3 regions of the Bradyrhizobium sp. MI1.7 genome follow, and region 2 is predicted to be linked to each of the others. Evidence: riboswitches for the same ligand, from Rfam matches in the RefSeq annotation. Region 2 holds a riboswitch; each other region holds the start of a gene.
What was found. A riboswitch is a leader RNA that binds a small molecule or an ion and turns the genes downstream of it on or off. The one in region 2 is predicted to bind cobalamin.
Positions count from the first base shown of each region.

Region 1: linked by a shared signal. The riboswitch ahead of AC0L3X_RS08870 (energy-coupling factor ABC transporter permease) and the one ahead of AC0L3X_RS05395 (TonB-dependent receptor plug domain-containing protein) in region 2 are both predicted to bind cobalamin.
Region 3: linked by a shared signal. The riboswitch ahead of AC0L3X_RS08890 (TonB-dependent receptor) and the one ahead of AC0L3X_RS05395 (TonB-dependent receptor plug domain-containing protein) in region 2 are both predicted to bind cobalamin.

Region 1 is NZ_JBVVPO010000006.1:71,739-78,920, forward strand. Features, by position in the region: gene cobJ (precorrin-3B C(17)-methyltransferase) at 1-238, shown strand, start outside; gene AC0L3X_RS08840 (cobalt-precorrin-6A reductase) at 214-960, opposite strand; gene AC0L3X_RS08845 (bifunctional cobalt-precorrin-7 (C(5))-methyltransferase/cobalt-precorrin-6B (C(15))-methyltransferase) at 959-2,140, shown strand; gene AC0L3X_RS08850 (cobalamin biosynthesis protein) at 2,137-2,505, shown strand; gene cobM (precorrin-4 C(11)-methyltransferase) at 2,502-3,284, shown strand; gene AC0L3X_RS08860 (cobyrinate a,c-diamide synthase) at 3,284-4,594, shown strand; gene cobA (uroporphyrinogen-III C-methyltransferase) at 4,591-5,322, shown strand; cobalamin riboswitch at 5,368-5,585, shown strand; gene AC0L3X_RS08870 (energy-coupling factor ABC transporter permease) at 5,623-6,300, shown strand; gene cobF (precorrin-6A synthase (deacetylating)) at 6,349-7,098, shown strand; gene cobT (nicotinate-nucleotide--dimethylbenzimidazole phosphoribosyltransferase) at 7,109-7,182, shown strand, end outside.
Region 2 is NZ_JBVVPO010000003.1:185,163-192,344, reverse strand. Features, by position in the region: gene AC0L3X_RS05425 (lytic transglycosylase domain-containing protein) at 1-560, opposite strand, end outside; gene AC0L3X_RS05420 (adenylate/guanylate cyclase domain-containing protein) at 887-2,623, shown strand; gene AC0L3X_RS05415 (hypothetical protein) at 2,750-2,926, shown strand; gene AC0L3X_RS05410 (hypothetical protein) at 3,078-3,290, shown strand; gene AC0L3X_RS05405 (hypothetical protein) at 3,395-3,652, shown strand; gene AC0L3X_RS05400 (hypothetical protein) at 3,782-4,003, shown strand; cobalamin riboswitch at 4,079-4,292, shown strand; gene AC0L3X_RS05395 (TonB-dependent receptor plug domain-containing protein) at 4,407-6,524, shown strand; gene AC0L3X_RS05390 (DUF6925 family protein) at 6,572-7,182, shown strand, end outside.
Region 3 is NZ_JBVVPO010000006.1:79,111-86,292, forward strand. Features, by position in the region: gene cobT (nicotinate-nucleotide--dimethylbenzimidazole phosphoribosyltransferase) at 1-789, shown strand, start outside; gene AC0L3X_RS08885 (histidine phosphatase family protein) at 796-1,368, opposite strand; cobalamin riboswitch at 1,440-1,641, shown strand; gene AC0L3X_RS08890 (TonB-dependent receptor) at 1,759-4,131, shown strand; gene AC0L3X_RS08895 (PepSY domain-containing protein) at 4,144-5,565, shown strand; gene AC0L3X_RS08900 (maleate cis-trans isomerase family protein) at 5,687-6,427, shown strand; gene hydA (dihydropyrimidinase) at 6,439-7,182, shown strand, end outside.

The DNA.
Region 1 (7,182 bases), on a different contig from region 2:
CTCGGCAAGCCGGCCGGAGGGTTTTGGCCGCGCGCTTGCGTTGTTGAAGGACGCCGGCTGCGGCGAGCGCCTCGTGATCTTCGCGCGCGCGATCAGCGCCGCCGATGAAAGGATCGAGACCGTCACGCTGAACGAAGCGACGCCTGAGATGGCCGACATGCGCACGCTGGTGATCGTCGGCAATTCGCAGACGCGCCGCGTCGGCCGCTGGGTCTATGCCCCGAGGCAGGCGCGATGACCGAGCCACTGCATGATCTCGGCCACGCTCTCAACCCGCTGGCGATCGGGCAACTCGGGCCGCGCGATCACGATCACGGGCAGGCCGAGCATGCGGGCCGCGTCGATCTTGGCGCGTGCGCCGTCGCCGCCGGAATTGCGGGCGACAATCCATGCGATGCCGCGCGTGCGCATCAACTCGAGCTCGCCGTCGAACGTGAACGGCCCGCGCGACACGATCACGTCCGCAGCGAAAGGCAGCGGTGCTTCGGGCGGATCGACGAACCGCAGCGTGTAGGTGTGCTGCGGCTTGCTCGCGAATGGCGCGATGTGCTGCCGGCCGATGGCGAGGAACATTTTTGCCGGCGTCTCGGGCAGCGCAGCGACCGCGGCGGTGACGTCGGCGACTTCGATCCAGTTGTCGCCGGGCGCCTTCGTCCAAGGCGCGCGCTCGAGCGCGATCAGCGGCGTGCCCGTTTGCGCGCACGCCTGGACCGCGTGGCGGCTCATCTCGGCAGCGAAGGGATGTGTGGCGTCGATCACATGCGTGATGCGCTCACCGCGAATATAGTCCGCAAGCCCGCTCACGCCGCCGAAGCCGCCGATGCGGGTCGGCAGCGGCTGATCGGCGGGCGCGCGAGTGCGACCGCCATAGGAATACACGGCGTCGATGCGCGCGCGTGCGACTTCCGCGGCGAGCAAGCTCGCATCGGCGGTTCCGCCCAGAATGAGGGCGCGCGTCATGGCTGATCCCTGGCTGACCATCATCGGTATCGGCGAAGATGGCCTTGCCGGGCTGTCCGAGGCAAGCCGAAAGGCGCTTGCCAAGGCAGAAACTGTTTTTGGTGGCGAGCGTCATCTCGCGCTTGCTGATGTGGAGGGGCGCGGTCGCCCGTGGCCGGTGCCGTTCGACGCAGACATCGTGGTGAGCTGCCGCGGCCGGCCGACGGTGGTACTCGCCTCCGGCGATCCGTTCTGGCACGGTGCCGGTGCAAGTCTCGCCGAGAAGCTCGATGCCAACGAGTGGATCGCGCATTCGGCGCCATCGACCTTCTCGCTCGCCGCCGCGCGGCTCGGCTGGCGCCTCGAAGCCATTGCCTGTCTCGGGCTTCATGCCGCGCCGTTCGAGCGTCTCGTGCCGTATCTGGCGCCCGGTGCGCGCATCATTTGCCTCATGCGTGACGGCAAGGCGGCCGGTGATCTCGCCAAATGGCTGAGCGAGCGCGGGTGGGGCGCCTCGGCGTTCTGGACTCTCGCCGCGCTCGGCGGGGCGCGCGAAAGCATCGCTGAGCATCGTGCCGACGGCTTTGCGGGCGATCTCGCCGAAAACCTGGTCGCAGTGGCCGTCGAGGCGAGGGGCGGGCAAGGCATTCCCCGCAGCTCCGGCCTGTCCGACGATCTCTTTGCTCACGACGGCCAGATCACCAAACGGCCGGTGCGCGCGCTGGCGCTCTCGGCGCTGGCGCCGCGTCCCGGCGAGCGGCTGTGGGATATCGGCGCGGGTTCTGGCTCGATCTCGGTCGAATGGGCGCTGTGCGGCGGGACGGCGAGCGCCATCGAGGCGCGCGAGGATCGTGCCGCGAATATCCGCAGCAATGCAACAGCGTTCGGATTGGCGCATCGGATCACCGTCATCACGGGGAGCGCGCCCGAAGCTCTTGCCGGACTGGAAGCGCCGGACGCGGTCTTCATCGGTGGCGGTCTCGATATCGAGATGTTCGATGCCATCTGGTCACGGCTTGTGCCGGGTGCTCGGCTCGTCGCGCATGCGGTGACGCTGGAAACGGAAGCGCTGCTCGGCGAGCTGCACCAGCGCCATGGCGGCGAGTTGATGCGGGTCGAGATTGCCCATGCCGCGCCGCTCGGCCGCTACCGGTCCTGGGAAGCGTCGCGGCCCGTGGTGCAATGGAGTGCGGTTCGATGAAAGTCGCCGGACTCGGATTCAAGAAGGATGTCACGCTGGCTTCGCTGCGCGAGGCGATGCTGGCGGCCGGTGGTCCCGAGGGCCTTGCGGCGGTCGCGACTGTTAGCGACAAGGCGGAAGCGGAGCCGCTCAAACAGCTCGCGCGCGAATGCGGCGTGCCGATCAAGGCAGTCTCGGCTGAAGCGTTGGCTAACATCCACACGCCGACGCAGTCAAAACTCGTCGCGGAAAAGTTCGGCACGGGCTCGGTCGCTGAAGCCGCTGCGCTCGTTGCGGCTGGCCCTCGCGCGCGATTGATTGCGACGCGGGCGGTCTCGCGGGATCGCACCGCGACCGCCGCGATCGCGGAAGGAGACGGCGCATGACGGTGCACTTCATCGGTGCCGGGCCGGGCGCTCCGGATTTGCTGACGTTGCGCGGACGCGACTTGATCGCGGCCTGTCCGGTCTGCCTCTATGCGGGCTCGCTGGTGCCCGAGGGCGTGCTGGCGCATTGCCCGCCCGGCGCCCGCATCGTCAACACCGCACCGCTGTCGCTCGACGAGATCATCGCGGAGATCGCTGCCGCGCATTCGGACGGCAAGGATGTTGCCCGCTTGCATTCGGGCGATCTCGCGATCTGGTCGGCGATGGGCGAGCAGCTTCGCCGCCTGCGCGCGCTCGGTATTCCCTACACGGTCACGCCGGGCGTGCCGTCCTTCTCGGCTGCAGCAGCTGCACTAGAGGCTGAGCTGACGCTGCCCGGTCTTGCCCAGTCAGTGGTGCTGACGCGCACGCCGGGCCGCGCCAGCGCGATGCCTGAGGGCGAAAAGCTCGCAGCGTTCGCCGCCACCGGAGCGGTGCTCGCGATCCATCTGTCGATCCATCTGCTCGACAAGGTCGTCGCAGAGCTCACGCCGCATTACGGCGCGGATTGCCCCGTCGCGATCGTCTGGCGTGCGAGCTGGCCGGACCAGCGCATCGTTCGCGCCACGCTGGCGACGCTCGATGCCGCCGTCGGCACCGAGATGGAGCGCACGGCGCTGATCCTGGTCGGCAAGACGCTTGGTGCTGCGGATTTTGACGAGAGCCGTCTCTATGCCGTCGACTACGACCGCCGCTATCGGCCGGTCGGTGCCGATCCGCGCTTTCCGGAGGCATCGTGATGCCGGCAGGGCTCGTCATCTCCGCGCCGGCCTCCGGCGTCGGCAAGACCACGCTGACGCTGGCGCTGGCGCGCGCCTGGCGCAATCGCGGATTGAACGTGCAGTGCTTCAAGAGCGGGCCCGATTATATCGATCCCGCCTTCCATGCCGCTGCGACGGGGCGCGCTTCCGTCAACGTCGATAGCTGGGCGATGGATCGCGGGGCGATAGCTCATCTCGTCGGTCGCGGCACTGATGCCGATGTCGTGCTCGCGGAGGGCTCGATGGGCCTGTTCGACGGCGTCGCCGCGCGCGGCGTCTCCGGCACCGGCGCCACCGCCGACATTGCTGAGATGCTGGGCTGGCCGGTGCTGCTGGTGATCGATCCCTCCGGACAGGCGCAGACGGCGGCGGCGATCGCCGCAGGCCTTCGTGACTATCGCGCCGGTGTGCGCCTTGCCGGCGTGGTGCTCAACCGCGTCGCCAGCCCACGTCATGAAGATCTCGTGCGGCGTGCACTCAACGACGCCGGCATCGCCGTGTTCGGCGCGCTGCCGCGCCATGCCGAGATCAGCCTGCCGAAACGGCATCTCGGCCTGGTGCAGGCCGAGGAGCAGGCCGAGATCGGCAAGCTGATCGACGAAGCCGCGCGCTTCGTCGCCGAGCATGTCGATCTCGATGCGGTGCTGCGATCGGCAGCGAGCTGGTCGCCGCAACCGGCGGCAAACGGCATGAATGTGACGCCGCCCGGGCAGCGCATTGCGTTGGCCCGCGATGCCGCGTTCTCCTTCATCTATCCGCACATGCTGGAAGCCTGGCGCGCGGCGGGCGCCGAGATATCGACCTTCTCGCCGCTTGCCGATGAAGCGCCTGACGCGAGTGCCGATGTCTGCTGGCTGCCCGGCGGCTACCCTGAGCTGCACGCGGGGAAGATCGCGGCCAATGCTCGCTTTCGCGACGGTCTGCGTGCCTTCGCTGACAAACGGCCGGTGCACGGCGAATGCGGGGGCTACATGGTGCTGGGAACCGCTCTGACCGACGCCGACGGCGTCCGTCATGAGATGACGGGCCTGCTCGGACTGGAGACGAGCTTTGCCAAGCGCCGCATGCATCTCGGCTATCGTCTCGCTGCGCTCGCCGCGCCGATGCCGGGCCATCAGGCCGGCGCGCGCCTGCGCGGTCATGAGTTCCACTATTCGACGATTATCGCGCAGCCGGATACGCCGCTGGCGGTCGTGCACGATGCAACAGGCGCGGTCATCGCCGAGACCGGCTCGCGCCGCGGTCATGCCACCGGCACGTTCTTCCATCTGATCGCGGAGGATCGGTGAGCGGTTTTGTCACTTTCATCTCGGCCGGCCCCGGCGACCCGGAGCTCCTCACGCTCAAAGGTGCCGCGCGGCTGCGCGATGCCGACGTCGTGCTCTATGACGACCTCGCCTCCGGTGCGATCCTCGATCTGGCCCGGCCCGGCGCCAATCTCGTCGCGGTCGGGAAGCGGGCAGGGCGGCCCTCGACCAAGCAGCACCACGTCAACCGCCTGCTGGTCGACTATGCCGCGGCTGGTGTCCGTGTGGTGCGGCTGAAATCGGGCGATGCGGGTATCTTTGGCCGGCTCGAGGAGGAGCTGGAGGCGCTGCGCGAAGCTGGCATCGGCTACGAGATCATTCCCGGAATCACCTCGGCCTGTGTCGCCGCTGCGCAAGCCGGCATTCCCCTGACCCGGCGCCACACCTCGCGCCGGGTGCAGTTCGTGACCGGGGCCGATGTCACCGGCGAGCTGCCGCAGAATTTGAACTGGGCGGCGCTGGCTGATCCCGAAGCGACCACCGTGGTCTATATGGGCCGGCGCACCTTTCCGGCGCTTGTCGCAAAATTGATCGAGCACGGCCTCGCGCCTGATACCCCGGCGCTGTTCGCCGAATCCCTCGGTCGTCCCGACGAGCGGCTGGTCCGCACCACCATTGCCGAGCTGGCCGAGCAACTTGCGCGGGGCGGCGCTGCCTCGACGGCCGCCGTGATCCTGTTCGGCGCACTGGCCGGGGATTATCCGTCATGACCGTCCCGGCCGCCCTTCGCCCCTTGACGCCCGGCTGGCGAAAGGGGCACACAGGAGATGCATGGTGCTCGAGGCGGCGCAAACCGCCGGAGCATAATCGGGAATGGGGGTGGGCGGACAGTTGCGCCGCCCAAAACCCCAGCCGCCCCCGCGACTGTAAGCGGTGAGGGACTCCGATCAGCCACTGGGCCGCAAGGCCCGGGAAGGCCGGAGAACCCCAGTGAACCGCGAGCCAGGAGACCGGCCGTGCATGTCTTGTGGCCAAGGCCGTCGGGTGTGACGGCAGGAAGGAACTGAACCATGCATATCGAACCCGGAGTCGTATCGGGCGCCAAGCTCGTGTTGAGTTACGCAACCGGCATCGCCGTCGGCGGCGTTGCGCTGAAGCTCGCGGTCGAGACCGTGCGCGAGCAGGGCATCACGTCGTTCGCGGCGCGGACGCTCGCCACCACGGGCCTCGTGTTCGTCTTCTTCGAGATCCTGCCGCACTTCCCGGTCGGCGTCTCCGAGGTGCACTTCATCCTCGGCTCGACCCTGTTCCTGCTGTTTGGGGCAGCGCCCGCGGCCTTCGGCCTTGCGTTCGGACTGTTGTTCCAGGGCATCTTCTTCGAGCCGCCCGATCTGCCGCAATTCGGCATGAACGTCACCACGCTGCTGGTGCCGCTGTTCGGGATCCAGGCGATCGCCGCGCGGATCATTGCCCGCAACACCGCCTATGTCGATCTCAGGTATCGCCAGGCGCTGGCGCTTTCGACCACGTATCAGGCCGGCGTCATCGCCTGGGTCGCGTTCTGGGCGCTCTATGGCTCGGGCTTCGGTGCGACCAACCTCGTCAACATCGCGACCTTCGCGGCCTCCTACGCGCTCGTCATCGTGATCGAGCCGCTGGCCGACCTCGGTGTGCTGGCGCTGGCGAAGTCGCTGCGCGGCGTCACCGCGCCCGGCCTCGTTACCCCGCGTTTGCATAACGCGGCTTGAGAGAGACAAGCGAACGGGCGGCCGTGATGGCCGCCCTTCGCACTCACGATGCTCACGCTCTCCCTGATAGGCATCGGTTGCGGCGATCCCGAGCAGCTCACGCGCGCCGCCGTTCAAGCCATCAACGCGGCCGATCTCATCCTGATCCCGCGCAAGGGGACGGCGAAGTCCGATCTCGCAGATCTCAGGCGGACGATCTGCGCGGATGTGCTCACCAATCAAACGACGCGCATTGCCGAGTTCGATCTTCCCGTGCGCGATGCCGGTGAAGCGGATTATCACAAGGGCGTGGACGATTGGCACGAGGCCGTGGCCGCGGCCTGGTCGCAGACGATCGCCAGCCATCTCGGTGATGATGGCAAGGTCGCGCTGCTGATCTGGGGCGATCCTTCGCTCTACGATTCCTCGCTGCGCATTGCGCGGCGGCTCGATCCCTTGCCTGATATCGAAGTTGTGCCCGGCATCACCTCGATCCAGGCGCTGTGCGCGGCGCATGCGCTGCCGCTCAACGACATCGGCGAACCCTTCCTCGTCACGACGGGGCGCCGCTTGCGCGAGGGCGGCTGGCCGCAAGGCGTCGATACCGTGGTGGTGATGCTCGACGGCGGCACGGCGTTCCAGTCGCTCGATCCTGCGGGGCTGCACATCTGGTGGGGCGCTTATCTCGGCATGCCCGATCAGATCGTCATGTCGGGCGTTCTGGCCGAGATCGGCCCGCACATCATCGCCGCGCGACAGGATGCGCGCGAGCGGCACGGCTGGATCATGGACAGCTACATTCTCAAGCGCAGGCCGTAAGCGAGGCAGCATGCTCCCTGAATGGGTCACCCGGAAATGCCCCGATGTCTCCGCTGTCCATCGCGAGGCGGCGCTCGCGCGTCA
Region 2 (7,182 bases):
AGCGCGAACTTGCCCTTGGCGCTGGTCGGCCGGTCCATCGTGAACTTGTGCACGGCCGCCGCGTCGCTCTTCTCCTGCCACAGCCGCGCTTCGGCGCGGCGGCGGAGCAGGGCGCTGCTCGGCCAGTCCGGATTGGCGGCGAGGAAGGCGGCATAGCGCTTGAAAGGTGCCGTGCTCTCGGAATGGCGGAGCATGAACCAGTCGGCGAGCTTCTGTCCGGCCGGATCGGCAATGCGGTCGCGCGCGGCGCTCGCATCGTCGGTCTTGCCCTTGCGCGCGAGATCGATGGCGTCCTTCAGCGCGGCTAGGTCGCCGGTGAGCGGCGGCGGCGCCGGCTTGTCCGAGGGCTCGTCGTCCTTCTTCGACTTGCGCTTGGCCTCGGCGTGCTTGCCATGGCGCGACTTGACCGCAACATGGCGCTGCTTGCCGCCGGCTTTCGTCTCATGCGTTTTCTTTGACGCCGACGATTTGTGACTGCTCTTCGCTGCCAGCTCGGCAGGAAGAAGGGCCAATGCGGCCACGGCAACGACACACGCGAGCGAGCGTAGGCACTGGTTCATTCGATGGTCCCCCTGCGAAACCACTACAAACCAAGGTCCGCGACGACATGCGGCTTGAGAATCAAAGACGACACCCAAAACGATGCCACGACATCGTTTCGCAGTCCTCACGCTCCTTCAACAATGCGGCAAAATACCGATGGGAACTCGGGAACTTCCGAAATGGCGGAAAGGGCAATGCCTTCAACCTTTGTTAACGAATAGGGCTCGCGCGACGGTTGCGCACGGTCAGGGGCGTCGCACGGGCCAGATTGCGCGTGTTCCCGCCGCCAAAACCGGTGTATTGAGTTCCCAACCGGTCCTTTCAGCTCTTACCCCCACCGCTCATGCCACTTTTCAACCAGTCGATCAGGCGCAAGATCGTCGGGATCGCCCTCGGATTGATCGTCCTGATGCTGGTCACCGCGATTCTTTCGATGGTGATGTCGAGCCAGGTCGGCGTCCTGCTCGACGAGCTGACCGATCGCTACATTCCGGCCTACGGCCATCTGGCGCGCGCCAACATCCGCTCGCTGGAGCGCTCGGTGGCGCTGCGGCGGATGGTCATGATGAAGATGCAGGCACCCTCGGAGGAGGAGGCCTATGCGGCGCGCCTGCGCGAATTCGAGGAGGCCGATCGGAAGATCGACGAGGAAGGCGAGGCCGCGCGCACGCACATCAACGCGATCATCGACGACAAGAGGACGCCTTCCGACAATGCCGGGCTGGCGCGGATCGAGACCCGCATCGAAACCGCTCTCACCGAGCTGCGTCACGACATGAATGAGGACCACGCAAAACTCCTCAAGCAGGTCGAAGGCAAGCAGATGACGGAGGCGCGCGGGACCCTTGAGCATCTCGACACCATACGCGACCAGTTCAACCAGAAGATCGACGCGATCCGCGCCGACATGCTGAAGCAGGTCTTCGCCAGTACGGCGACAGTGATCGGTCGCCAGCGCCAGGCGATGATCATTTCGGGCATCGTCACCATCCTCGCGGCGGTGGTCGGATTTGCTTTCGCGCTCCTCGTCTCCAGTGGCATCACGCGACCGGTGCGGCTGTTGCTCGCCGGCACCCGCGAGGTCGAGGCGGGTCGCTTCGACAAGACCATCACGGTCTCGACCCAGGACGAGATCGGCGAACTCGCCGCCGCCTTCAATCGCATGATCGAGCAGCTGCGGCACAACGAGCGGATCCGTGAGACCTTTGGCCGCTATATCGATCCCAAGGTGGCGCAGGGGCTGATCGACCGCCCGGAGGTCGCCATCGACGGCCAGCGCCGGGTGATGACGATCATGTTCTCCGACATGAGCGGCTTCACCTCGATGAGCGAGGGCATGACCCCGCGTGGCCTCGTCAAGGTGATGAACCACTATTTCACGGTGATGTCCGCGCCGATCCGGAGCCATCGCGGCGTCATCGATAAATATATCGGCGATGCCATCATGGCCTATTGGGGCCCTCCCTTCATTGAGGAGGACGAGCCGGCGCTGTTCGCCTGCTACGCCGCCATCGACATGGCCGATGAGGTGCCGGCGTTGCAGAAGCAATTGCCTGACCTGCTCGGCATCCGCGCCATGCCAGGCCCTTGCGATCTGCGCATCGGGATTGCCACCGGCGAGGTCCTGACCGGCAGCATCGGCTCCGAGCTGATGATGAGCTTCACCGTGATGGGCGATGCCGTGAACCTCGCTTCGCGGCTCGAACTGGTCAACAAGATCTACGGCACGCGGATCCTGATCGCGCAGGCCACGGCGGACGCGATCGGCTCGAACCTCGAGCTGCGCGAGATCGATCGTCTGGCGGTGGCCGGCCAAAGCGCATCGCAGGCCATTTTCGAGGTGATGAGCAAGGCGCACGGGCTCAGCGTCCCGCAGGAGAGCCTGCGCGCACGCTACGCCGAAGGCCTCGCCGCCTACCGCGCGCAGCGCTTCGACGAGGCTCGCGCCGCGTTCAATGCAGCGCTCGAAGCCGTGCCCGGCGACGGTCCCTCGCGCACGCTGCTCGGCCGCATCGCGCAGTTCGAAGCCAATCCGCCGGACGCCAATTGGGACGGCGCCTGGCGGCTGGAGCAGAAATAGCCGTCCTTGCCGGGCTTGCACCGCCCTTGCTGGAAAAAACGTTTCTACTCGATAACGATGTTCGCCGTGACCTATTTCTCAGGCTTAGGTTTGACGTCCCTTGTGGCGTTTGATGGGGACACGCCGATGACAGAACTTCATGACAGGCTGGAACGGTTCGAGACGCTCACCGCCGAATGCGAGCTGATTGCCAAGCTCGCCACCGACAGCACCAAGCGCGAGTTCTATCTGAGACTCTCGGAGCAGTACCGTCAGCTGGCGGTGGATATGCGGAAGGCGATCGCGACCAAGGCCGCGGCCTGACGCCACCTGCAATCCGTTCTTAATGTTTGGCGCGCATCCTTCGGGATGCGAGCGTCGCGATCATGATTGCTCGCATTGGGAATGCCGAGGTCCGTTGCGGTGCAGCGCATCTCGCTGACGTCGCTTTGCCGCTCCTCACCAGGGCAATCCCATGCGCCTTCTCGCAGTCCTCATCTTCGCGCTCATGACGGCCGCCTGCAACCAGGAGCAGGACATCACCGGCTCGACCCCGGTCTGTGCGATGCGGAGCTACACGTCCTACAATCCCCGCGACATGAACCAGTGCGTTGCCGCCTGCAAGGCGTGCGACCACGGCAACACCGTCACCTGCACCACGTCATGCACCCTCAAGGGCGCGCACTGAGCGGCGGCGCTGCCTGAAGCTGAGGAGCAGACGGTGCTCGGGCACCGGAACGATTCACATGGGTTAGTCATTGAAGGGGCAGGCAGGACGCGGAGTCCTATGGAATGGGTATGCTCGATCCCGGTCGGTTCCTGGTGTCGTGCTCGCATTGCGATGCATGGCCGATGGCGGCCAACGTCAAACGTTCGAGCTGGTCGGCGTCGCCGCACGAGGTCCGCTTCGTATGCCCGCGCTGTCGCCGCGAGGAGATCGCCATCATCTCGGCCTCCGGTGAACTGACCCCGATCCGGCGCATCGACGCTCCGCTGCGCGACGTCACCGCGGCCTGGGCTCAGGCCCAGCGGCCAAGAGGGCGGGCGTAGCCCGCCCGTCACAGGACCAAGAGATCGGGCGTAGTCGGCTCTGCGCAACGCCTTGCGCGGTCCGTTTTTTGGAACCCGGCCTACGCCGACGCGTTTCCGCTCCGACATCAACGCATCGAGGCCCTGCGAATGATCAGCGAGCATTTCGACACCCGCACCCGGATCAACATGAAGCTGGCGCTGGATCGGGTCTGCCGCAATCGCCCGGTCGGCGAGGACCATTGCTTTCGCAGGTCCGTTGCCGAGAACATCATCCGCTGCGCGCTCACAGGCCGCACCGGCATCGGCCAGCTCGTCGATGCCGGCGAGCGGGCGATGATCAGGACGCGTTCGGAGCGGGAGCCGGCCTGATTGCGCCGGCTCAATCTCCGGTGCGGCGCTCTGACCGTGATGCAACCGGCCGATTGACTCTTCGCTTGCCCGCCCCGTAGATTGGCTGGTGACGGTTCTCCTCACGGAGATCAAAAGGGAACGTGGTGCGAGGTTTTCCCGATACCGGGATATTCTCAACGCCACGGCTGCCCCCGCAACTGTAAGCGGCGAATCTTTCGTCATATGCCACTGGGAATCTCGGTCCTGGGAAGGCGACGTAAGGTAACGACCCGCGAGCCAGGAGACCTGCCGTCAGCCGTGGTCACACGCGAAGATGTCGGTCGGGGAGTACAGACATTAGCTTCACCGGAGCAATCGAACGCTCCGCCGTGAAACCTCGTTCGCTGTGACGTGCCACTGACGTCATACCGAGGTTACAAGAGTGTCCCGTATTGTCTTTGCCGCCAGGCGCTTCCGCGCCGGCGTTGTCGCGTTCGTTTCCCTGTATTCGCTCGATCTGTCCATTGCCCAGGCCCAGCAGTCGGCATCGCCCGATCTGCTGCCGCCGGTCGAGGTCGCGCCGACCGAGCGTGCGGCCAAGCCGCGAGCCGCGCGGCCTGCGCCCGACCAGCCCGAGCAGCGGCGCGTCGCTCGGCTGCCGAAGCCCGAGCTGGTGCCGGCGTCGCCCCCGGTTGCCGGGGTATCCGCGGCCAACCTGTTTCCGACGGTCGTCGTCAGTCCGACGGGCGTTGTCACTCCGACCAATCTGGTTGCGAGCTCGGTGACGGTTCTGACCGCCAGAGACATGGAGCGCGATCAGCGCCGGACCGCACCCGATGCGCTGAGCGCGGTTCCTGGCCTGAACCTCGTGCAGACCGGCGGTCCGGGTGGACAGACGTCGATCTTCATGCGCGGAACGAATTCCAACCACACCAAGGTCCTGATCGACGGCATCGATGTCAGCGATCCCAGCAACCCGAACCGTTCGTTTGATTTCGGCCAGTTGCTCACCTCCGACATTCAGCAGATCGAAGTCCTGCGCGGTCCGCAGGGCGGTCTCTACGGCGCAGACGCGCTGGGTGGCGTGATCTCCATCGTGACGAAGAAGGGCGACGGTCCCGCCCGCGCCACCGGCTCGGTCGAGGGAGGCTCGTTCGGAACGTTCAATCAAACTGCAGGTCTGAGCGGTTCACAGGACCACTTCAACTATGCCTTCAACGTCGCGCATTTCCACGCGAACGACGTGCCGGTGACGCCGGTCGAATTGCTGCCGCCGGGGCAGAAGGCGATCGGCAACTATTACGACAACATGACCTATTCGACGAAGCTTGGCGTCGAATTGAGCGAAAACCTGACGCTCAATAGCGTGGCGCGGTACACCGACGCCACCCTGCGCTTTACCGGAGACACCTTCGATCCCGTCACATCCGCGAGCTTTCCCGCGGCCGCGCAAAGCACGCAGACGGTGCACCAGCTCTTCACGCGCGGGGAGGCGGTCTGGTCCGCTCTCGACGACCGGATGAAAAGCTATTTCGGCGTCAACTACACCAATCACTGGAACTACAACATCTCGCCCGGCGACGCGATGGCCACGATCACGACCGGCGACCGCGTCAAGTATGATTGGCACACCACGACCCAGCTCGCGCCCAACAACAATGTCATCATTGGCGCGGAGCATGAGACCGAAACACTGCAAACGGCGACGGTTTCGGCGCAAAACGTCAACAAGGCCGGATATATGGAGCTGCAGTCCCAGTTCCGGGATCGCATCTTCTTCACGGCCAATGTCCGGCAGGACGACAACGAGCGGTTTGGAGAGCATCCGACCTTTCGTCTGGCGTCTGCCGTGATCGTGCCGGTCACGGATACGAAGTTCAAGGGAAGCTACGGCACGGGGTTCAAGGCGCCGACGCTCAACCAGCTTTACGTCAGCTTTCCCGCGTTCTTCTTCTTTGCAAATCCCAACCTCAGGCCCGAGGAAAGCGTCGGATACGACGCCGGCTTCGAGCAACCCTTGTTTGGCGATCGTGTCCGCTTCGGGTCGACCTACTTCCGTAACAACATTACCGACCTGATCCAGAGCACGTTCGATCCCGTGACGTTCACGAGCACCAGCACCAATATCGGCAAGGCGATCACGGAGGGCACGGAGAGCTTCGTCGCGGCTGCGATCACCGACCGGCTTCGCGTTCGTGCCGACTACACTTTTACCCGCGCAGTGGATGCAACGGCGGGACTGGAGCTGCTGAGGCGTCCGAAGGAGAAGTGGAGCGCAAATGTCATCTGGAATCCGATCGACCCGCTCACATTGTCCGCAACCGTGTTGCACGTCGGGAGTTTCGTCGATGGCAACCGCGACTTCAGCATTCCGCGTCTGCTGGCTCCGGCCTACACCGTCGTCAATGTGGCGGCCGAATATCTGGTCACCGACCAGGTGAAGGTGTTTGGCCGGGTCGATAATCTCGCCAATGTGCACTATCAAAATCCGACCGGCTTTCTGCAGCCGGGACTGGGCGTCTATGGCGGCATTCGGCTGGCGAATTACGACGTCAGATAGCGAGAGAGAGAGAGAGAGAGAGAGAGAGAGAGAGAGAGAGAAGCCTCATGACGACGGCCGATCCGCTCATGGACCTGATCGCAAGCCAGCTTGCCGACGCTGAGGCCGGCTGGAGCGTCGGCACGTTCGGTGCCATTGCCGAGTTCACACGCGAGCCCGGTGAGGCCCTCGATATGGAGCAGTCTCGCAACGGGATCAGCGCCGTGACGCAGAAGGGTGGGATACGCGTTGTCTCCCACCCGGATCTGCGCCTGATCGCATCGGAATCGCCGACCACGGAGAGCTGGAGCCACCGCATCGCGCTGTGTCTTCCGCATGAAGCCAGCGCCATGAGTGGTCGTACCGTGCTGACCGAGCTCGGTCCGGATGTCGAGGCGCTCCTGACGAGGGATCGCAGCGGCATCCTGTTCGACCTTGGTCTCGGAACGTTGCAGATCGACGCCTGCATCCGCGTCAGCGATGCCGATGCCGTCGCCGCGCTCAGGAGCCGCACGGGCCAATCCGTGTTCGCGCCCGAAAGCGACGCCATGCGGATCATTCTGGCCGCCAATCCGCACCGCGTCTTCATCAGCCGCATCGGGCGCGCCGAGGTATTCCAGCCGATCCCGCCGCCGGGTGGGCGAAGCCCTGACGGCCCGCACACCCACGTCCTGCCAAA
Region 3 (7,182 bases), on a different contig from region 2:
AATTTTGCCTCGGGCGGTGCCGCGATCTCGGTGCTGGCGCGTGAGCTTGGCTCAAACCTTGAGGTCGTCGACGCCGGTACGCTGGCACAGGAGGAGATGGCAGGAATCGTCACCGACAAGCCGCGCAGCGGCACGCGCGACTTCAGCGTGGAAGCCGCGCTCACCCCCACGGAGCTGGCATTCGCCTTCGAAGCCGGTCAGCGCGCAGTCGCGCGCGCAGACGCCGGCAGGCCCGATCTCCTGATCTTCGGCGAGATGGGCATCGGCAATACCACGACGTCGGCGGCGATTGCGGCGAGCCTGCTTGGCATCAGTGCCGAGGAGATCGCGGGCAGCGGTACCGGCGTCGATGCGGCCGGCCGTGCGCACAAGGCGCGCGTGATCGACGCTGCGATCGTGCGGCATGGCGTTGCAGGTGCTTCGCCGGAAAAGATCCTGTGCGCCGTCGGCGGCCTCGAAATCTCGGCGATCTGCGGCGCCATCATTGCGGCTGCACAAGCCCGCATTCCCGTGTTGATCGATGGCTTCATCGTATCCGTGGCCGCGTTGGCGGCGGTGCGGCTGAACCCGTCGTGCCAGCCATTCCTGCTGCCGTCGCATCAATCGGCGGAGCAGGGGCATCGGCTGGTGCTGCGCGCGCTGAACGTGCAGCCGTTGATCAGCCTCGATCTCAGGCTCGGCGAAGGATCGGGTGCCGCCATCGCGCTGCCGCTGGTGCGGCTCGCGTGCAGCCTTCACAACGGCATGGCGACCTTCGCGCAGGCCAACGTGCCGGATCGCCCGGCCTGATCCAGCTCAAGCCGCGCGCTGATTGACCGCGACGACGCGCCAGCCGGTGGCGAGCCGGTCGATCCGGGTCAGTGACAACGGATCGATCACGAAGCGCAGGGCCGCTTGTGGTGTCAGATCCAGAGCAATGCAGAGTGCGGCGCGGATCGTGCCGGAGTGCACGACGAGCGTTGCTGAGCCGGCGCCGATTTGCGCGAGACCCAGCCGGACGCGCGCGACCTGATCCTCAAAACTTTCGCCGCCCGGCGGCCGGCCGCGCGCCGGATTGCTCCAGAACTGCGCATAGGCCTCGCCGCCGGTCGCCGCGAGCTCGTCATGCCGCAGGCCGGTCCAGTCGCCAAAATCCTGCTCACTGAATTCGGGCACCAACGCGGGTTCGAGTCCCAGCGCGCGCGCCGTCTCAACCGTACGTCGCGCCGGGCTCGCCAAGCTCGCAGCATCTGGCGGAAGCCTCTGCCGCAACGCCTCCAGCTGCACGCGATCGCCGAGATCGGCGGGCGCGTCGGCTGCGTGGATCGTCCCTTTGGCGCCGTCGACGGGCGCATGCCGTATCAGCCAGAGGAAGGTCTCGCCTTCCATGCCTATCTCCAGGGAAGTTGGTCGCTGTGGTAATAACGTCGCACCGGCACATTGACTCTGTCTTGTCGGTAATCCTAGATGGCTTTGACGGTTTCCCCGAGTGGGGATGAAAAGGGAATGCGGTGCGGGGATTTTGTCCCCAATGCCGCGGCTGCCCCCGCAACTGTAAGCGGCGAATCTTGCGTCACGAGCCACTGGGTATCTCGGTCCCGGGAAGGCGATGCAAGGTACTGACCCGCGAGCCAGGAGACCTGCCGTCAGCCGTGGTCACACGCGAAGATGTCGGTCGGGGAGTACAGACATTCGGCTTCATCGGAAGGCTCATAAGCCGGAAGATGGGACCTTGGTTCGCGGTGACGTGCCACTGACGTCACACCGAGGTCCCGAACTGTGTCTTCCATTCGTCTTGTACGACCGCGTTGCTTCCTGCTCGCTTCCGCCGCGCTTACGTCATTTGCCACCCTCGATCTGCCTGCCGCCGTGGCGCAGCAGGCCCGCGAGCCGCTGCCGCCGGTCGAGGTGTCGCCCGCCCAATCCCGCAAACCGGCAAAGCCGGCGGCCCGGGACGCGCAGAGCCCACGCCGCGCAGCATCGCGCAGGCCAGCGGCCGCATCGGCCGCGGCCAAGCCCGTCGTGCCGACCGCGGCGGCGCAGACGCCGCTCAACACCAATGTGGTTGCCGAGAGCGCCTCGCGCCTCGGCCTGACCGTGCAGGAGACACCCGCGACCGTCGAAGTCATCTCGGCCGCGACCATGCGGGAGCAGGGCTATCGCACCGTGTCGGAGGTTGCGCAGGGCGCGGTCGGTGTCACCTCCGGCGACAATCCGGCCGAGCCCGCGGCTTTCTCCATGCGTGGCTTCACCAACAGCCAGATCAACATGCTCTACAACGGCATCAAGATCGGTCCGCAGAACATGACCTCGCGGATCACGGATACGGCCAATCTCGCAGCCGTGGAATTTTTGAAAGGTCCGGCCTCGCTGATGTCGGGCGAAGGTGCCGCCGGTGGCGCAATCAACTTGATCACGAAGCAGCCACACACCGGGCCGATCCGGAATGAAGCTGACTTTTCCTGGGATTCGCTCAACTCGTTCGGCGTCCATTACGGCTCGGGCGGCAGCACTAACGTGCAGGGGCTCGACTACCGCTTCGACATCAGCCGCGCCTCGCTCAATGGCTTTGCCGACGACACCAATACCAAGACGTTGGATGTGTCTGGCCAGCTCAATTACCGCATCTCCGACAGCCTCAAGATCTGGGGCGCGATCGAGTACCGGGAAGATCGCTCGAAGGCCTATTGGGGCGCACCGCTGGTACCGATCGCCTTCAGCGGCTCGCATGCGACGAGCGGCATTGTTTCGGGCAATTACGTCTCGAACTTCAACAAAACGAAGCTCGGTGCGATCACGATCGACGATCGTACCTTCAACACCAATTACAACGTTCTCGACAACCGCAACGTGGCACAAGAGGTGTGGCTGCGCGGCGGCTTCGAACTGAAGCTGGCGCCTGACCTGACGCTGAAAAGCCAAGCCTATGCCTATGGCGCGGAGCGTACCTGGTTCAACAACGAGATCGAGGCTTTCAATGCCAGTACGGGCCTGCCCAACTCGAACATGGTCGATCGCGAGCGCTTCTATGTTGCACATAGCCAACGCCTTGTCGGCAACATTACCGACCTGATTTGGGACGCTAATATCGCAGGCTTCGACAACCGCCTGGTCACGACACTTTCGTCCAGCTATCTCGATTTCGTCAGGCCAGGCGCGGCCAACTTCCCGGACGATTACGTCTCGCTCGTCAATCCCGACCGTGGCCTTTACGGCCTGCTCACGACGCAGCAACAGACCGCGCGCATCGACAACGAAGCGCTGTCGTTCGAGGACCGGCTGAAGCTCACGCGAACCTTCGCGCTGGTCGGCGGCCTGCGCGTCGAGCATATCGGGCTTGACCGCAACTCGACCGACTCCGCCGGGCTGGAAAAGGCGAACTTCCCGTTCTCGACGTCCTGGGTCCCGACGACGGGGCGTATCGGCTACACTTGGGAGGCCGTTCCGGGCCTGACCTTCTTCAGCCAGTATGCGACCGGCGCCGATATCTCGGCCAACAACATCTTCCTGCTCGGCCCGACCCAGCCGCTCGACCTGACCACCGCGCGCACCTATGAGACCGGCGTCAAGCACCTGTTCTGGGACAACAGGGCGGAGTGGTCGTTCTCGGCCTACGACATCCTGCGCAAGAACGTCTATGCAGCGGCCGGCGGCATGCAGCTCAACATCGCAGGCCGGCAGGAGTCGAAGGGCGTCGAGCTCGCCGCGGCCGTACGCCCGATCGATCCCCTGCGGCTCTGGGGCAACATCGCTTATGTCGATGCACGCTATGCCGACTACAATTTTGCCGGTGGTTCGTTCTCCGGCAACACGCCGCCGAACGTGCCGCGTGTCGTGGCCAATGCCGGTGCGTCGTACCGGTTCTTCACGCCCTGGCCGGTGGAGCTCGGCATCACGGGCCGCTATGTCGGCGACCGCTACAACACCGATGCCAACGTCGTGACGATGAAGGCCTACACCGTCGCCGACGTCTACGCCTTCGTCGACATCCCGAAGACGGTGTTCAACGCGGTCGACCAGGCCCGTCTGGGCTTCCGCGTGCGCAACATCACCGACAAGCGCTACGCGATCTGGGGCGATCCGTTCTATCCCGACCAGATCCTGCTCGGTGCGCCCAGGACCTATGAGCTCTCGGCCGCGTTCAAATGGTAGGGCGCTGACCACATGATGAACGCGATCGTGCTGCTGCATCGCTGGCTCGGGATCGCGTTCTGCCTGCTGTTCGCGATGTGGTTCGCGAGCGGAATCGTGATGCACTTTGTCCCGTTTCCGTCATTGACGGAGGCGGAGCGCTTTTCCGGACTTACGCCGGTTGATCGCGGAGAGGTGAGGATTACGGTCGCGGATGCCGTCGCCGCGAGCGAGATCGCGGACGCCACGCGCGTTCGCCTGGTCCAGCGGAGCGACGGGCCGGTCTATGTCGTGTCGGACCGGTCGCTTGTGGGCGCGGTCCATGCCTCCGACGGACGGGATGCATCGGTGACGTCCGCCGACGTCGCGGTCGGTATCGCGCGGGATCATGCCCGGCAACGCGGGCTCGATGCCGCGCGGGCGGCGATGATTTCGGGCGCGGATTATGATCAATGGAGCGTACCCAACGGCTTTGATCGACACCGGCCTCTGTTGCGCGTCGCTCTTGGCGATGCGGCCGGAACCGAGGCCTATGTCTCCTCGCGCACCGGCGAAGTCGTGCTGGATACGACCCGCAGCGAGCGCGGGTGGAATTGGGCCGGCAGCGTCCTGCACTGGATCTATCCGACGGTCCTGAGGAGCAACTGGTCCCTTTGGGATCAGGTGGTCTCGACATTGTCGCTGGTGGCTTTTATCGCCGCGACGCTCGGCGCGGTGCTCGGAATTACCAGGATCAGGATTCGAGGGCGTCGGGTCTCGTCGCCTTATCGCGGGTGGCACGCACTGCATCACATCATTGGTCTCGTCGCGACCGTTTTCGTGCTGACCTGGAGTTTCAGTGGCTGGCTCTCGATGGATCACGGCCGGCTGTTCTCGCGTGGGGAGCTGACCCCGACCGAAGCGGGCGTGGTGTATGCCACGCCTGACTGGACGACGGCCTCTCCGGTCGGTCAGCCGTCGGCTCGCGAAGTCGAATGGTTCGCCGTCAGCGGTGTCGTCTACCGGCGCGACCGGATCGGCCTCGCCAGTCAGACCTTGACCAAAACGGCGGAGGCGAGCCGCAGCGGGCCGGTGGCATTCCTCGGCGAGAAGGATGTCCATGACCTGACGACGCGCCTTGCGCCGGACTGTGGCGCCCCGTCCGTTCTTGCCGACAATGACGACTATCCCGCGCACTCGGCTGTCCCCGGAGCGCCCGTCTATCGCTCCCGATGCGGCGACCTCTGGTTCGACATCGACGGTGCCGACGGCCGCGTGCTGCAAAGACTGGATGCCTCGCGGCGGGCCTATCGCTGGTTCTATGGCGCGCTTCACACGCTCGATTTTCCCGTTCTCATGGCGCATCCGCGTCTGCGCGATATCATGGTCGTCGGGCTCTGCTTGCTCGGGCTGGCATTTTCCGTCACCGGCATCGTGATCGGCTGGCGGCGCTTGCGGTCGACGTTCGCGGCTTGAGCTGCGTATCGAGCAAATCATATGCGCCATGCAAATTGCGGGTTGCGCGGGCGATGGCAGGCGCGGATGATCGTCCGAGGGGGCGCAGCGGTGCGCTCTCTCAATGGGGCGATCGTGATCGATGTCAATTCAGCGCAAGCGCCTCGGCATGATGACCCCGTCGTCAAACTCGGTGCTGGAGCCCGTCACCAATTCCATGCTGCATGGCGTGGCCGGCGTCACCGCTCATTTTTCGCGCTTCCGCGTTACCGAGATCGCGCTCGATGCCGCGGCGCTGAACCAGTTCGATGCCTCGGTGATGCTGCCGGTGGCGGATCTGTTGGCGGACGCCAAGGTCGATGCCATTGCCTGGAACGGCACATCGGCAAGCTGGCTCGGTATCGACCGCGATCGGAGCCTGTGCGAAGCGATCGCGGCGCGGACCCATGTCCCGGCGACGACCTCCACGCTCGCCTGCATCGACGCGGTCCGCGCGCTCGGCGCCGGACGTGTCGGCCTGGTCTCACCCTATACGGACGACGTGCAACGGCGGATCGGCGATGGCTGGGCCGAGGAGGGGATCGCCCCTCACGCCGAGCGGCATCTCGGCCTGCGCGATAATTTTTCCTTCGGTGAGGTCACGCCCGCGACGATCGCCGACATGATCCGCGCGGTCGCGGCGGACGGTGCCGATGCCGTCGTCATTCTCTGCACCAATCTCGACGGCGCCGCGCTGGCTGCCGCACTCGAACGGGAGTTGGGCATCGCCGTGCTGGACTCGGTCGCGGTCACGCTGTGGCGGACGCTCGAGCTCGCCGGTGGCGACATCGCGGCCCTTGCGGCGTGGGGCCGGATCTTCCAGACATCAGCGATCATCAAGTGACGGAGACACCTGTGACGCAGCTCGATCTCGCCATTCGCGGCGGCACCATCGTGACGGCCAGCGACGAGTTTCGCGCCGATATCGGCATTCGCGACGGGTGCATCGTCAGCATCGCCGACCGCATTGAAGGTGCGGCGCGCGAGATCGACGCGACGGGTCTGCTGGCGCTGCCGGGCGGGATCGACAGCCACGTCCACATCTCCCAGGCCTCCGGACCCGACGTCGTGATGGCCGACGATTTTGCTTCGGCAACGCGCGCGGCGGCGGCCGGCGGCAACACCATGGTGCTGCCCTTCGCGCTCCAGGAGAAGGGGACGTCGCTGCGCACCTGCGTCGAGAACTACCGCAAGCTCGCCGAGGGCGAATGCTACATCGATACCGCCTTCCACCTCATCATCTCCGACCCCACCGCAGTCGTACTCGGGCAGGAGCTGCCGGCTCTCGTCAAGGATGGCTACACCTCGTTCAAGGTGTTCATGACTTATGACGACCTCGTGCTCAGCGACAAGCAGCTGCTGGAAGTGTTCGACGTCGCGCGCCGCGAGGAGGCGCTGGTCATGGTCCATTGCGAGGGTTACGACGCGATCCGCTTCCTCACCGCGAAGCTCGAACGCGAGGGCCATATCGCGCCCTATTATCACGGCACCTCGCGGCCGCAGGCCGTCGAGCGCGAGGCGACGCATCGCGCCATCAGCCATGCCGAGGTGATCGGCGTCCCCATCATGATCGTGCACGTCTCCGGGCGCGAGGCGATG